3 regions of the Rossellomorea sp. ABR4_004 genome follow, and region 2 is predicted to be linked to each of the others. Evidence: a T-box and tRNA genes for the amino acid it is inferred to sense, from the RefSeq annotation. Region 2 holds a T-box; the other regions hold tRNA genes.
The links. A T-box is a leader RNA that pairs with one kind of tRNA and senses whether it is charged. The one in region 2 lies ahead of thrS (threonine--tRNA ligase), so its partner is inferred to be a tRNA-Thr.
Positions count from the first base shown of each region.

Region 1: it encodes a tRNA-Thr, which carries the amino acid that the T-box ahead of thrS (threonine--tRNA ligase) is inferred to sense. The anticodon was not compared.
Region 3: it encodes a tRNA-Thr, which carries the amino acid that the T-box ahead of thrS (threonine--tRNA ligase) is inferred to sense. The anticodon was not compared.

Region 1 covers NZ_JBSWVM010000001.1:1,423,136-1,428,004, reverse strand. The annotation lists rRNA gene ACXAF2_RS07570 (23S ribosomal RNA) at 1-1,722, shown strand, start outside; rRNA gene rrf (5S ribosomal RNA) at 2,021-2,137, shown strand; tRNA gene ACXAF2_RS07560 (tRNA-Val) at 2,148-2,223, shown strand; tRNA gene ACXAF2_RS07555 (tRNA-Thr) at 2,318-2,393, shown strand; tRNA gene ACXAF2_RS07550 (tRNA-Lys) at 2,424-2,499, shown strand; tRNA gene ACXAF2_RS07545 (tRNA-Leu) at 2,540-2,624, shown strand; tRNA gene ACXAF2_RS07540 (tRNA-Gly) at 2,633-2,707, shown strand; tRNA gene ACXAF2_RS07535 (tRNA-Leu) at 2,719-2,807, shown strand; tRNA gene ACXAF2_RS07530 (tRNA-Arg) at 2,878-2,954, shown strand; tRNA gene ACXAF2_RS07525 (tRNA-Pro) at 2,961-3,037, shown strand; tRNA gene ACXAF2_RS07520 (tRNA-Ala) at 3,044-3,119, shown strand; tRNA gene ACXAF2_RS07515 (tRNA-Met) at 3,196-3,272, shown strand; tRNA gene ACXAF2_RS07510 (tRNA-Ile) at 3,277-3,353, shown strand; tRNA gene ACXAF2_RS07505 (tRNA-Ser) at 3,370-3,462, shown strand; tRNA gene ACXAF2_RS07500 (tRNA-Met) at 3,487-3,560, shown strand; tRNA gene ACXAF2_RS07495 (tRNA-Asp) at 3,680-3,756, shown strand; tRNA gene ACXAF2_RS07490 (tRNA-Phe) at 3,808-3,883, shown strand; tRNA gene ACXAF2_RS07485 (tRNA-His) at 3,906-3,981, shown strand; tRNA gene ACXAF2_RS07480 (tRNA-Gly) at 4,002-4,075, shown strand; tRNA gene ACXAF2_RS07475 (tRNA-Ile) at 4,091-4,167, shown strand; tRNA gene ACXAF2_RS07470 (tRNA-Asn) at 4,177-4,251, shown strand; tRNA gene ACXAF2_RS07465 (tRNA-Ser) at 4,259-4,349, shown strand; tRNA gene ACXAF2_RS07460 (tRNA-Glu) at 4,356-4,427, shown strand.
Region 2 covers NZ_JBSWVM010000003.1:65,052-69,920, reverse strand. The annotation lists gene ACXAF2_RS17430 (YitT family protein) at 287-1,162, shown strand; gene ACXAF2_RS17425 (hypothetical protein) at 1,368-1,682, shown strand; gene ACXAF2_RS17420 (undecaprenyl-diphosphate phosphatase) at 1,725-2,546, shown strand; T-box leader at 2,618-2,839, shown strand; T-box leader at 2,874-3,097, shown strand; gene thrS (threonine--tRNA ligase) at 3,149-4,372, shown strand; gene pyrH (UMP kinase) at 4,566-4,869, shown strand, end outside.
Region 3 covers NZ_JBSWVM010000001.1:1,907,766-1,912,634, forward strand. The annotation lists tRNA gene ACXAF2_RS09750 (tRNA-Asn) at 21-95, opposite strand; tRNA gene ACXAF2_RS09755 (tRNA-Ile) at 105-181, opposite strand; tRNA gene ACXAF2_RS09760 (tRNA-Gly) at 191-264, opposite strand; tRNA gene ACXAF2_RS09765 (tRNA-Cys) at 274-347, opposite strand; tRNA gene ACXAF2_RS09770 (tRNA-Gln) at 350-424, opposite strand; tRNA gene ACXAF2_RS09775 (tRNA-His) at 433-505, opposite strand; tRNA gene ACXAF2_RS09780 (tRNA-Trp) at 523-596, opposite strand; tRNA gene ACXAF2_RS09785 (tRNA-Tyr) at 623-706, opposite strand; tRNA gene ACXAF2_RS09790 (tRNA-Phe) at 743-818, opposite strand; tRNA gene ACXAF2_RS09795 (tRNA-Asp) at 879-955, opposite strand; tRNA gene ACXAF2_RS09800 (tRNA-Met) at 1,074-1,147, opposite strand; tRNA gene ACXAF2_RS09805 (tRNA-Ser) at 1,175-1,267, opposite strand; tRNA gene ACXAF2_RS09810 (tRNA-Ile) at 1,276-1,349, opposite strand; tRNA gene ACXAF2_RS09815 (tRNA-Met) at 1,378-1,451, opposite strand; tRNA gene ACXAF2_RS09820 (tRNA-Ala) at 1,527-1,602, opposite strand; tRNA gene ACXAF2_RS09825 (tRNA-Pro) at 1,611-1,687, opposite strand; tRNA gene ACXAF2_RS09830 (tRNA-Arg) at 1,695-1,771, opposite strand; tRNA gene ACXAF2_RS09835 (tRNA-Leu) at 1,828-1,916, opposite strand; tRNA gene ACXAF2_RS09840 (tRNA-Gly) at 1,922-1,996, opposite strand; tRNA gene ACXAF2_RS09845 (tRNA-Leu) at 2,004-2,088, opposite strand; tRNA gene ACXAF2_RS09850 (tRNA-Lys) at 2,127-2,202, opposite strand; tRNA gene ACXAF2_RS09855 (tRNA-Thr) at 2,225-2,300, opposite strand; tRNA gene ACXAF2_RS09860 (tRNA-Val) at 2,420-2,495, opposite strand; tRNA gene ACXAF2_RS09865 (tRNA-Glu) at 2,500-2,574, opposite strand; gene ACXAF2_RS09870 (metallophosphoesterase family protein) at 3,101-4,869, shown strand, end outside.

The sequences.
Region 1 (4,869 bases), on a different contig from region 2:
ACACCTCTAGGTGTCAGTGGTAGGAGAGCGTTCTAAGGACTGCGAAGCTAGACCGTAAGGACTGGTGGAGTGCTTAGAAGTGAGAATGCCGGTATGAGTAGCGAAAGATGGGTGAGAATCCCATCCACCGAATGCCTAAGGTTTCCTGAGGAAGGCTCGTCCGCTCAGGGTTAGTCGGGACCTAAGTCGAGGCCGATAGGCGTAGACGATGGACAACAGGTTGATATTCCTGTACCACCTCTTTTCCGTTTGAGCAATGGGGGGACGCAGGAGGATAGGGTAAGCGCACTGCTGGATATGTGCGTCTAAGCAGTTAGGCTGATGATGAGGCAAATCCCATCATCGCATAAGGCTGAGCTGTGATAGCGAGCGAATTATAGTAGCGAAGTTCCTGATTCCACACTGCCAAGAAAAGCCTCTAGCGAGGAAAAAGGTGCCCGTACCGCAAACCGACACAGGTAGGCGAGGAGAGAATCCTAAGGTGAGCGAGAGAACTCTCGTTAAGGAACTCGGCAAAATGACCCCGTAACTTCGGGAGAAGGGGTGCTCTGGTAGGGTGCAAGCCCGAGAGAGCCGCAGTGAATAGGCCCAGGCGACTGTTTAGCAAAAACACAGGTCTCTGCGAAGCCGTAAGGCGAAGTATAGGGGCTGACGCCTGCCCGGTGCTGGAAGGTTAAGAGGAGTGCTTAGCGCAAGCGAAGGTGCGAATCGAAGCCCCAGTAAACGGCGGCCGTAACTATAACGGTCCTAAGGTAGCGAAATTCCTTGTCGGGTAAGTTCCGACCCGCACGAAAGGCGTAACGATCTGGGCACTGTCTCAACGAGAGACTCGGTGAAATTATAGTACCTGTGAAGATGCAGGTTACCCGCGACAGGACGGAAAGACCCCGTGGAGCTTTACTGTAGCCTGATATTGAATTTTGGTACAGCTTGTACAGGATAGGTAGGAGCCTTGGAAGCCGGAGCGCCAGCTTCGGTGGAGGCATCGGTGGGATACTACCCTGGCTGTATTGAAATTCTAACCCGCGCCCCTTATCGGGGTGGGAGACAGTGTCAGGTGGGCAGTTTGACTGGGGCGGTCGCCTCCTAAAGAGTAACGGAGGCGCCCAAAGGTTCCCTCAGAATGGTTGGAAATCATTCGCAGAGTGTAAAGGCACAAGGGAGCTTGACTGCGAGACCTACAAGTCGAGCAGGGACGAAAGTCGGGCTTAGTGATCCGGTGGTTCCGCATGGAAGGGCCATCGCTCAACGGATAAAAGCTACCCCGGGGATAACAGGCTTATCTCCCCCAAGAGTCCACATCGACGGGGAGGTTTGGCACCTCGATGTCGGCTCATCGCATCCTGGGGCTGTAGTCGGTCCCAAGGGTTGGGCTGTTCGCCCATTAAAGCGGTACGCGAGCTGGGTTCAGAACGTCGTGAGACAGTTCGGTCCCTATCCGTCGTGGGCGCAGGAAATTTGAGAGGAGCTGTCCTTAGTACGAGAGGACCGGGATGGACGCACCGCTGGTGTACCAGTTGTCTTGCCAAAGGCATCGCTGGGTAGCTATGTGCGGAAGGGATAAGTGCTGAAAGCATCTAAGCATGAAGCCCCCCTCGAGATGAGATTTCCCATCACGTATGTGAGTAAGATCCCTAGAAGATGACTAGGTAGATAGGTCAGAGATGGAAGCATGGCGACATGTGGAGTTGACTGATACTAATCGATCGAGGACTTAACCACACTATAAAGCGGAGGCGGCTTGAACAGAGACGACAAGCATTTCTGGGCAATCAGAAGAGGGTGCCTTTTACCCTCAGCTGATTGAACTGAAATGACCTCGAGTCTCTAGCCGCCGGAGCTGGAATGGTATCTGCTTGAAGAAGTAGGTGCAACAATTGGTCGATATTCGGCTTTCTTGACATCAATTCTTTATCTAGTTTTCAGGGAATAAATTTTATACGAAAATATAAAAAAGCCTTGAAAAATTATATCTACACGATATAATAATACTTGTCCTTAAAAAAGAGACAAGAAATAGTCTGGTGACAATGGCGAAGAGGTCACACCCGTTCCCATGCCGAACACGGAAGTTAAGCTCTTCAGCGCCGATGGTAGTTGGGGGATCTCCCCCTGTGAGAGTAGGACGTCGCCAGGCTTTATATTTTGGAGGATTAGCTCAGCTGGGAGAGCATCTGCCTTACAAGCAGAGGGTCGGCGGTTCGATCCCGTCATCCTCCACCAAGTTTTTTTACGAAAGTAAAATAAACTTCATTTTATTTTTGCGTCAACAAAATATCTCTCCTTAAATTTTCTTATATGAAAACCAATCATACATGCCGGTGTAGCTCAACTGGTAGAGCAACTGACTTGTAATCAGTAGGTTGGGGGTTCAAGTCCTCTTGCCGGCACCATTTTGGTCTTAATATCATCTTTATTAAGATGAGCCATTAGCTCAGTTGGTAGAGCATCTGACTTTTAATCAGAGGGTCGAAGGTTCGAGTCCTTCATGGCTCACCAAAGATTTTTGCACAGCAAAATATCTTACCATTTATATCATGCGGGTGTGGCGGAATTGGCAGACGCACCAGACTTAGGATCTGGCGCCGCAAGGCGTGGGGGTTCAAGTCCCTTCACCCGCACCATTCATTTTGCGGAAGTAGTTCAGTGGTAGAACACCACCTTGCCAAGGTGGGGGTCGCGGGTTCGAATCCCGTCTTCCGCTCCAGAAGATTTTATGCCGGGGTGGCGGAACTGGCAGACGCACAGGACTTAAAATCCTGCGGTAGGTGACTACCGTACCGGTTCGATTCCGGTCCTCGGCACCAAAGATTTTTGCGCTAGCAAAAAATCTTTCCTTGATTTGCACCAGCAGATAAGGAAAAATAATAAAATTATGCGCCCGTAGCTCAATTGGATAGAGCGTTTGACTACGGATCAAAAGGTTAGGGGTTCGACTCCTCTCGGGCGCGCCATATTATCGGGAAGTAGCTCAGCTTGGTAGAGCACTTGGTTTGGGACCAAGGGGTCGCAGGTTCGAATCCTGTCTTCCCGACCACTTCTTGGGGCCTTAGCTCAGCTGGGAGAGCGCCTGCTTTGCACGCAGGAGGTCAGCGGTTCGATCCCGCTAGGCTCCACCAATTTTTCTGTGAAAGCAGAATCAACATTGATTTTCGAGAAATCATCTATCAATTAATTTGATAAAAAATGTATCTTGGCGGTGTAGCTCAGCTGGCTAGAGCGTACGGTTCATACCCGTGAGGTCGGGGGTTCGATCCCCTCCGCCGCTACCAATAGGGACCTTTAGCTCAGTTGGTTAGAGCAGACGGCTCATAACCGTCCGGTCGTAGGTTCGAGTCCTACAAGGTCCACCAAGTACCATTTCAATACGGAGGAATACCCAAGTCCGGCTGAAGGGATCGGTCTTGAAAACCGACAGGGGTGTCAAAGCCCGCAGGGGTTCGAATCCCCTTTCCTCCTCCATTTTCTCTTTAAATCTTATATCGTCGCGGGGTGGAGCAGTTCGGTAGCTCGTCGGGCTCATAACCCGAAGGTCGCAGGTTCAAATCCTGTCCCCGCAATACCATTTTTGACTCGGTTTTATAAAGGGTTATCAATAATCCTTTATGAGTCACGCATGGATAGTTATTTTGACTAACGTCAAGGTAATGAAACCTATTTTGCTTACGCAAAAAGCTTTGGTCCGGTAGTTCAGTTGGTTAGAATGCCTGCCTGTCACGCAGGAGGTCGCGGGTTCGAGTCCCGTCCGGACCGCCATTTTCTTTTTATAAGATGATGGTTCATAATTGAATACTTTACTTCAAGTAAGGCTCAGTAGCTCAGTTGGTAGAGCAATGGACTGAAAATCCATGTGTCGGCGGTTCGATTCCGTCCTGAGCCACCATTTTCTATTTGAAGACATTATGGCGATTGTGGCGAAGTGGTTAACGCACCTGATTGTGGTTCAGGCATTCGTGGGTTCGATTCCCATCAGTCGCCCCATATTCTCTTATATAAATCGTGCGGGTGTAGTTTAGTGGTAAAACCTCAGCCTTCCAAGCTGATGATGAGGGTTCGATTCCCTTCACCCGCTCCAATTATTACTCTTAATGGGCCTATAGCTCAGCTGGTTAGAGCGCACGCCTGATAAGCGTGAGGTCGGTGGTTCGAGTCCACTTAGGCCCACCATTTCATTATTCCGCAGTAGCTCAGTGGTAGAGCTATCGGCTGTTAACCGATCGGTCGCAAGTTCGAATCTTGCCTGCGGAGCCAATCATATGGGGAAGTACTCAAGTGGCTGAAGAGGCGCCCCTGCTAAGGGTGTAGGTCGGGCAACCGGCGCGAGGGTTCAAATCCCTCCTTCTCCGCCATATTATGGCCCATTGGTCAAGCGGTTAAGACACCGCCCTTTCACGGCGGTAACACGGGTTCGAATCCCGTATGGGTCATCTGAAAAAAGACTATCATTTTTGATAGTCTTTTTTTGTTATACAAAGTAGAATGGGTGGTCATTTTATTAAAAATAAACTAATAACACAACTAAATGAAGCAATTTAATTGAAAATGTAGTCGGGATTGGGACTATAATTGCGGTTTTACATAAGAAAGCATGTTACTACTTCTGTAAGAGGGATATATTATCGACATTGCTCGCTTTATTATCGACTTTCCAACATATATTATCGACTTTCCAACATATATTATCGACTTTGATCACTTTATTATCAACTTCTACCCTCTTCTTTTCAGCTCTAATTTTTCAATACAACAAACGGAGGATATGAGAGAACAGGTCCTCGAAGAATAAAATACATCAACTACCTCTTAATCTCCCTATTAATCTTCTTAAAGTATTCAGTAACCCTCATGAATGATTTCTTCTTTATTGTC
Region 2 (4,869 bases):
GACAATTAGAAAATGGCCAGATAACTTGATGATAGCAAGGTATTGTTATGTCAATGAAAGTTGGATGTCGCTCATTTAGAGGTCCGTCCCTCATTATAAGCAGGTATTTTGAAGGTGATAATAGAATATATAAGTTATACAAGCCGGTTCTTGTAGGCTTTGAAGAGGATATTGTGTATGTTACATAGATCATTTTTGATTCCAATGAGATGAGTTCAGTTGTTGTCACGGGATGTTTTTCTTTGGAGGAGGAATGAAGATGATTGAAGGACAGGTAATAAATCAAATGCAGCAAGTGAAAATAAAGCATAAGAAGATTCCCCTTAAAGAGGTAGTGAAAAGAGCTGTCCTCATCACCATCGGGGCGATGATCATGGCGGTTGGCCTTGAAATATTTCTAGTTCCCAACCAGGTCATTGATGGAGGAATCGTTGGTGTCTCGATTATGCTCTCACATATTACAGGCGTTAAGCTTGGTCTTTTCATCTTTATCCTTAACATCCCCTTTTTCTTCATAGGTTATAAACAAATCGGAAAAACCTTCGCATTCTCTACACTATACGGAATTATCATACTATCGATTTCAACTACATTTCTTCATCCGGTAGCTGCCTTCACCCAGGACATTCTGCTGGCTTCTTTATTTGGAGGGATCGTTCTGGGAATAGGAGTGGGTATGGTCATTCGTTACGGCGGATCTCTTGATGGAACGGAAATCCTTGCTATTTTATCAAGTAAAAAGCTGCCCTTCTCTGTCGGTGAAATCATCATGTTCGTCAATCTGTTCATTTTGGCTTCCGCCGGATTTGTATTTAGCTGGGATAGAGCAATGTATTCACTTCTGGCCTATTACGTAGCTTTTAAAATGATAGATATTACGATTAAAGGACTGGATGAATCCAAATCGGTTTGGATCATAAGTGAAAACCACAAGGAAATCGGTGATGCCCTCTTACACCGACTGGGGAGAGGAGTGACCTATTTGAATGGTGAAGGTGCTTTTTCAGGAGATGATAAGAAAGTGATATTCTGCGTCATCACTCGTCTGGAGGAAGCGAAACTGAAAGACATCGTTGCAGAACATGATCCATCCGCCTTTCTTGCCATTGCTGATATAGCAGAGGTAAGAGGTGGGAGGTTTAAGAAGAAAGATATTCATTAGACATGAGAGAAAGCGCAGTGGAGGGAAGTCCCTATACTGTGCTTTTTATTGATTTAAAACTGAAAATTGAATTAGGCTCTTTTCGTGAACATTCAGACTAATAATATATTGGAAGTGCTCTGATAAGTAGCGTACATTTCCTTATTGTCGTCCCCTGGCGGTTATAGTATGATAAGCTAGATTATCACGATAGAGGGGGAAGAGAGTGATGAAAACCATGTTGCTTGTGCTAATTTGCACGTTTGGATGTTTCCAGCAGATATACGATATTCAGACTCATAGGGGAGAAGAAGTCATTCAGGATCAAGCTCAGATTGCCTATCTTGACGATGATTCTTTTTCATTAACTCCTTCTCTTGTGATGAAAAAAATAGAAGATAAAAGCAGAATGCCTTTTAATAGAAGTCTGCCTCAATTTCCTCCCACTCTTTCCAATGACGGACTATTTTCCCATTATCGTGGGGATTCAACCGGGTTTGGGGTCATCGTGAAATACCACTCCAACTATCTTTCATCTTAGTCATATTGACAACATGATTAAACGATAGAGGAGAAATGATAAATGGACTTCATCTTGTTAATAAAAGCATTTATATTGGGTATGGTCGAAGGGTTAACGGAGTTTGCGCCTGTATCTTCCACTGGCCATATGATAGTAGTAGACGATTTATGGATTCAATCGAAAGAAGTATTGGGTAAATATCCGGCAAATACATTCAAAGTTGTGATCCAACTAGGCTCAATTTTAGCAGTTGTCATTGTATTTAAAGAGAGATTTAAAGAATTACTCGGATTTAATCACCGTACCGCAAATAAATCGTCCAATTTAAAATTGACCCATATACTGGCTGGATTGATTCCTGCAGTGATTCTAGGCTTGTTATTTGAGGATTATATCGATGAGCATCTTTTTTCACTAAATACGGTTCTGGCGGGTTTAACAATCGGTGCTTTCCTCATGATTGCAGCGGATTTGTATCGTCCCAAGATCGTCACAGTGGAGAATGTGGATCAGATAACACATAAAAAAGCGCTGGTGATCGGGCTTATTCAATGCTTATCATTATGGCCAGGTTTTTCCCGGTCGGGATCGACCATTTCTGGAGGAGTTTTACTTGGATTAAGCTACCGGGCAGCATCAGATTTCACATTCATTATGGCGGTTCCGATAATGTTGGGAGCAAGTTCGCTTTCTCTTATGAAGAACTGGATGTATTTTACCCCTGAGTTTTTACCGTTTCTATTGGTTGGATTCTTAAGTGCGTTTCTATTTGCTTATCTGTCGATACACTTTTTTCTGAAGGTGATTAATAAAATCAAGCTAATACCTTTTGCGATCTACCGGCTTGTTCTAGTCGCGATTATTTTCCTTGTTTATATTTAAACACTCTTGACAGTTAGAAAATACTACCATATAATTTCAATAACAAATTTATTCTAAATTGAATATACTATACGAAAGCAAAGATGAGGACATGATTCATTCCGTTTTTTCTTGATCAGAGAGCAGGGTCACCGGCTGAGAGCCCTGAAGAGAAATGAATGATTTACCACCTCGGAGCTATTATGGTGAAATGCCAGTATCCATAATCGGGAAAACCGTTATCTTACTTAAGCGAAGAGTAATATCTTACACTTCTGAATTAGGGTGGAACCACGACCGCACTCGTCCCTTGGTTAGGGATGGGTGCGGTTTTTTTATTAATTGTATAATAAAGTGATGAAGAGGACACGAATCATTTCTTGTATTTCTTACCAGAGAACAGGGTCACATGGCTGAAAGCCCTGAAGAAAAGGAAGTGATTTACCACCTCGGAGCTATTATGGTGAAATGTCAGTATCCATAATCGGGAAAACCGTTATCAGCTTTGAGCGGAGGGCTTTAGTTTAGCACTTCGGAATTAGGGTGGTACCACGACCGCATTCGTCCCTTGACAGGGATGAATGCGGTTTTTTATATAAAAAAATTGATTAGGAGGAAACAAAATGTCAATTCAATCTGAAGTGGAAAAACGAAATCACAGGAAATTAGGTCAGGAGTTGGAGCTATTTGTATCGATGGAGGAGGCACCCGGCATGCCCTTTTATTTACCGAAAGGGATGCTATTACGAAATGAGTTAGAGGAATTTTGGAAGAGGGAACATCGAAAAGCTGGATACCAGGAGATTAGAACTCCCATTATGATGAAGCAGGAGCTATGGGAAAAGTCAGGTCACTGGGATCATTACCATGAGAATATGTATTTCTCAGAGGTAGATGATCAGAAATATGCGATAAAGCCAATGAGTTGTCCGGGAGCAGTCTTAATCTATAAAAGTAAAAGAAGAAGTTATAGGGAGTTACCCCTTCGATACGGTGAATTGGGATTAGTCCATCGGCATGAGCTGTCGGGTTCATTAAGTGGATTATTGAGAGTCCGTTCCTTCACTCAAGATGATGCTCATCTATTTGTAAGGGAAGATCAAATTCGGTCGGAGCTTCATAACGTATTGGATCTTATCGATCTTTTCTATAGCAAATTCGGGTTTGACTATAAAGTTGAGCTTTCGACTCGACCGGAAGATTTTATGGGCTCCGTTGAATTATGGGATCAAGCTGAAGGAGATTTGGAAGGTGTGTTGAAAGAGAGAGGAGTCAATTATCATGTTAATAAAGGAGACGGTGCTTTCTACGGGCCAAAAATAGACTTTCATCTATTGGATGTCATTGGGAGAAGCTGGCAATGTGGAACAGTTCAACTTGATTTCCAAATGCCTGAAAAATTTGAGTGTGAATATATCGGGGAAAACAATGGGACAGTCAGACCGATTATGATTCATCGAGCGATTTACGGTTCGATCGAACGCTTTATGGCAATCATCATTGAACATTTTGGAGGAGATTTTCCTCTTTGGTTAGCTCCCCATCAGGTCAAAATTCTTCCGATTTCCGACACACATTTCCAATATGCTCAACATGTGAAGTCTCAATTAGAAAGTGAAGGGTTTAGGGTAGAAGTCGATGATCGTGTAGAAAAAGTCGGTCTGAAAATCAGAGAAGCAGAGATGCAAAAAGTTCCTTATATGATGGTAATAGGAGATAAGGAGGTCGAGTGTGATACTATTTCGTTACGTAAGAGGAAGGAAGGAAATGTAGGTATGTTGAAGATAAGGGAGGTTATAGCGAAATTAAAAGAAGAGGTAAACGACTTGAGTAGTAAGGCGAATTAAATGAAACATCCCTTGAATATTTCCTGTATTTTCTATATAATGAGAAAAGGAAAATTCTGAATAGTGCGAGAGGGGGAGAAGCTATGTTAATCAATCGTCAATCATATTTCAGCATTTCTTCTCCTATAAAAAGAACTAAAAGGGTAGTCATTCCCTTTTTAGTTCTTTTTTTATGTCCAGGGGAGGAATAGTGATGAGATACAAGCGTGTGTTAATTAAATTAAGTGGTGGAGCGTTGGCGGATAAGGAAGGAAATAATTTTGGCACTGAAGAGCTTGATCACATTGCAGGCGAAATCATGTCAATCGTCAATATGGGAATTGAAGTTTCCTTAGTTGTGGGCGGTGGCAATATATTTCGAGGAAGTCTGGCAGATACTTGGGGAATAGAGCGAGTAGAAGCGGATAGTATCGGAACTCTCGGAACCATCATCAACAGTTTAATGCTTAGAGGTGTGTTGAAAAGTAAGACCGACAAAGAAGTTCGAGTGATGACTT
Region 3 (4,869 bases), on a different contig from region 2:
ATTTTCTATAATGAAGAAAATGGCTCCGCAGGCAAGATTCGAACTTGCGACCGATCGGTTAACAGCCGATAGCTCTACCACTGAGCTACTGCGGAATAATATTATGGTGGGCCTAAGTGGACTCGAACCACCGACCTCACGCTTATCAGGCGTGCGCTCTAACCAGCTGAGCTATAGGCCCATAAATAGTTGGAGCGGGTGAAGGGAATCGAACCCTCATCATCAGCTTGGAAGGCTGAGGTTTTACCACTAAACTACACCCGCATAAATCATTGGAGGCGGCAACCGGATTTGAACCGGTGATAAAGGTTTTGCAGACCTCTGCCTTACCACTTGGCTATGCCGCCGTTGGCTGGGCTAGCTGGATTCGAACCAACGCATGTCGCAGTCAAAGTGCGATGCCTTACCGCTTGGCTATAGCCCAATATAAAGGGCGACTGATGGGAATCGAACCCACGAATGCCTGAACCACAATCAGGTGCGTTAACCACTTCGCCACAATCGCCATGTTTAACATATCTTTGGCAGGGGCAGTAGGAATCGAACCCACACCAAAGGTTTTGGAGACCTTCGTTCTACCGTTAAACTATGCCCCTATATAATAGAGAGTTTTATTTAAAAATGGTGGAGGGGGGCAGATTCGAACTGCCGAACCCGAAGGAGCGGATTTACAGTCCGCCGCGTTTAGCCACTTCGCTACCCCTCCAAATAAAAGAAATACTTAAAGGCTCTTAAGTATAAATGGTGGCTCAGGACGGAATCGAACCGCCGACACATGGATTTTCAGTCCATTGCTCTACCAACTGAGCTACTGAGCCATATTATATAGAAGATTAAATTATCAAATTACCAACTTCTTATTACTAAGTAATTGAAAATGGCGGTCCGGACGGGACTCGAACCCGCGACCTCCTGCGTGACAGGCAGGCATTCTAACCAACTGAACTACCGGACCAAAGCTTTTTGCGTCAGTAAAATAGGTTTCATTACCTCGCGATAGCGAAAATAACTATCCATGCGCGACTCATCAAGAATTAGTAATGGCCTAATCATAAAATGAGTCAAAAATGGTATTGCGGGGACAGGATTTGAACCTGCGACCTTCGGGTTATGAGCCCGACGAGCTACCGAACTGCTCCACCCCGCGACGATATAAATATTGTAAAGGTAAATATGGAGGAGGAAGGGGGATTCGAACCCCCGCGGGCTGTTACACCCCTGTCGGTTTTCAAGACCGATCCCTTCAGCCGGACTTGGGTATTCCTCCGTGTATAATGGACCCTGTAGGACTCGAACCTACGACCGGACGGTTATGAGCCGTCTGCTCTAACCAACTGAGCTAAGGGTCCTTATAATCGTGCGTCATGTATTTAGTAATAGCGGCGGAGGGGATCGAACCCCCGACCTCACGGGTATGAACCGTACGCTCTAGCCAGCTGAGCTACACCGCCACGAAACGTTTACTATTCAATATGAACCTTGATCAAGCAAGATTCAATGAGGTTTGTTTACTCTCGTAAAAAACCTGGTGGAGCCTAGCGGGATCGAACCGCTGACCTCCTGCGTGCAAAGCAGGCGCTCTCCCAGCTGAGCTAAGGCCCCAAATAAGGTGGTCGGGAAGACAGGATTCGAACCTGCGACCCCTTGGTCCCAAACCAAGTGCTCTACCAAGCTGAGCTACTTCCCGAAATATATGGCGCGCCCGAGAGGAGTCGAACCCCTAACCTTTTGATCCGTAGTCAAACGCTCTATCCAATTGAGCTACGGGCGCTAAACAATTCATTAAACACTAAGCAAGGAAAGTTATTTTGCTGAAGCAAAAAACTTTGGTGCCGAGGACCGGAATCGAACCGGTACGGTAGTCACCTACCGCAGGATTTTAAGTCCTGTGCGTCTGCCAGTTCCGCCACCCCGGCAAGTCTGGAGCGGAAGACGGGATTCGAACCCGCGACCCCCACCTTGGCAAGGTGGTGTTCTACCACTGAACTACTTCCGCAAATAAATGGTGCGGGTGAAGGGACTTGAACCCCCACGCCTTGCGGCGCCAGATCCTAAGTCTGGTGCGTCTGCCAATTCCGCCACACCCGCATAAAAAAATTCAGATATTTCGCATTCACGAAAATCTTTGGTGAGCCATGAAGGACTCGAACCTTCGACCCTCTGATTAAAAGTCAGATGCTCTACCAACTGAGCTAATGGCTCATCTTTATTGTAAAAAACCAAATGGTGCCGGCAAGAGGACTTGAACCCCCAACCTACTGATTACAAGTCAGTTGCTCTACCAGTTGAGCTACACCGGCATGTTTAATTTCAGATGAAAACTACTTATTGGGAATCCAGGTCACCAGAGCAGTTCAAGGAAAGATATTTTGCTGACGGGCAAATCAAATGAAGTTTACTTTACTTTCGTAAAGAAACTTGGTGGAGGATGACGGGATCGAACCGCCGACCCTCTGCTTGTAAGGCAGATGCTCTCCCAGCTGAGCTAATCCTCCATATTGGTGACCCATACGGGATTCGAACCCGTGTTACCGCCGTGAAAGGGCGGTGTCTTAACCGCTTGACCAATGGGCCGTATTGTTAAAGCGTCCCGCTTAAGGACATGTATAACTATATCAGCTAATTTCGTAGAAGTCAACTTCTAGTTAACAAAAAAACGAAAACTTTTTTCACGATACTCAGCTTAATATTTTTGTAAGCCGAAAAAGAATATACCACATATTTAAAGTTTATATCAATAGTGAATTTAATAATCTCTCCAATTTTATTATTGATTTCTAATTCATCGTGAAAACTTTTCATAATCCCTCCCCTATTTAGTGAAATTGATCAACTCCCACTAATCTCCTTCCATCATTTCAGTTAATGATAGGCCTTGTTTTCTTTCATCAACATAGATATAGAGCGTTTTAATATCTAACCAACTTTGGGCATTGGAATTTAGAGGGATGATGAAGAATAGTGTAGTTGGAAATTAGTATTTCTCAATAAATTCAAATGTAGATATCCAAAAGAGGTCCGTCCCTTTCGCTTTAAAGTGATAAGGAACGGACTTTCAGGTGTAAGCTTGTTTACACCATCTCTTTGGGAGTTGAATACGATGGTAATAGATTATAAATGGGGTGATGGATTCATGGAGCTTCCAACGATACTGTGCGGGCCGATTGTTCGTCGGGTGGAGACTGCACAAGCTTCTATTTGGATTGCATTGAGCAAGCCGTATGATATTAAAGCAGAGTTATTCAAGATTAAACAAGGGGACCATTCTCATCTTTATGACTATAAAAGAATAGCCTGTGAGACTAAGACGAAAACGGTACAAGCAGGAAAGAACTTATATATAAGTATAATAAACGTATCTCCACATGCCGGATCCTTTCCTACTAATAAATTACTGGGATACAATTTATTGTTTGAAAATAGTGCGGAAACACTGGACCTCGGCAGCTTTGACTTACTTTCCCCCACTCATCCACACTCGATTGTCTACGAAAATCTCGCATACCCAACCTTTTATATGAACGAAGGAAATACATCGAATATTCTATACGGATCCTGTCGAAAGCTTCACGGTGTTGGAACAGATGTATTGGTTCAAGCGGATAAAACCATTGCGTCAACCTTCAATAATGCCGATAGACCATCCTCTCTATTTTTAATGGGAGATCAAATATATGCCGATGATGTAGCAGATCCCCTATTTAAGATCATCACAAGGTTCGGTAAAGAACTGGTGGGACAAGAAGAAGACCTTGGTTCCATTGAACCACGCTTAAAAGAAGATCCTTTTAAGCAGGGACTTAAGCAGATCAATGGCAGGCAATATATGACGGAACACTTTTGCAAATTCACGTCCAGAAAAGCTGCCAATCATCTGTTCAGCTTCAGTGATTATGCAGCCATGTATATTTTGTCGTGGAATCCCTCATTATGGGAACTTGCACACAAGGAAGGAATGTTCGAAACCTTTCAAGAAGCAATGGATAAGAATGAATTCTATTTTGTCTTTAAAGATCCAGAAACCAAGGAGCATAAGTCGGAATATCGACAGCTTCAAGCACGCTATCAAAAGCAGTTGAAAGAACTGACTAAACTGGAAGAAGGTCTATACTCTGTCAGAAGAGTATTAGCCAATACACCGACCTATATGATGTTTGACGACCATGATATAACCGATGATTGGAATCTGACACAGGATTGGAAAAGGGGTGTATGGAACGCTCCATTGGGGAGACATGTCATTAGTAACGGTTTGTCATCCTACTGGCTTTTTCAAAGTTGGGGGAATGAGCCTGATACGTTTACCCATTTCGGTCAAACCATGCAAACCTATTTTGATTCGCTACAACCTGGATCCCTCCCCCACTCCAACTGGATACATTCCCTTTGGAACTATGATTCTTGGCATTATACCGCACCCACTACCCCGAAAGCCGTTTTTCTCGATACCAGAACCCAGCGCGGTTATGTAAATAAACCAAAGCCTGTGAAGGTTGGTACAAGGATAGACGAGGAACGATATAGTCCAAACCTTCTTCATCGAGAGGGGTGGAACCGGATTTCGACTAAACTGGCAGCGTCAGGATGGAACAAAGGAGAATCCCTGATCATGGTATCCCCCTCTCCTCTTTATGGAATTGGATTGATCGATAACTTTCTCCATGACTACATGCTCCCCCTCACGACGTTTGGTTTACCTGTACAAAATAATTTTGATCTAGAAGCCTGGAAGTACAATGGGAAAGGCTTCAGTAACTTACTTCATCAGATAGCCGCCTGGAACCAAAGCGACTGCATCATCTTATCCGGTGATGTTCATTCGGCTTCATCCGTACAATCCGACGTTACCTTTCGCAATGGCCGCAGATT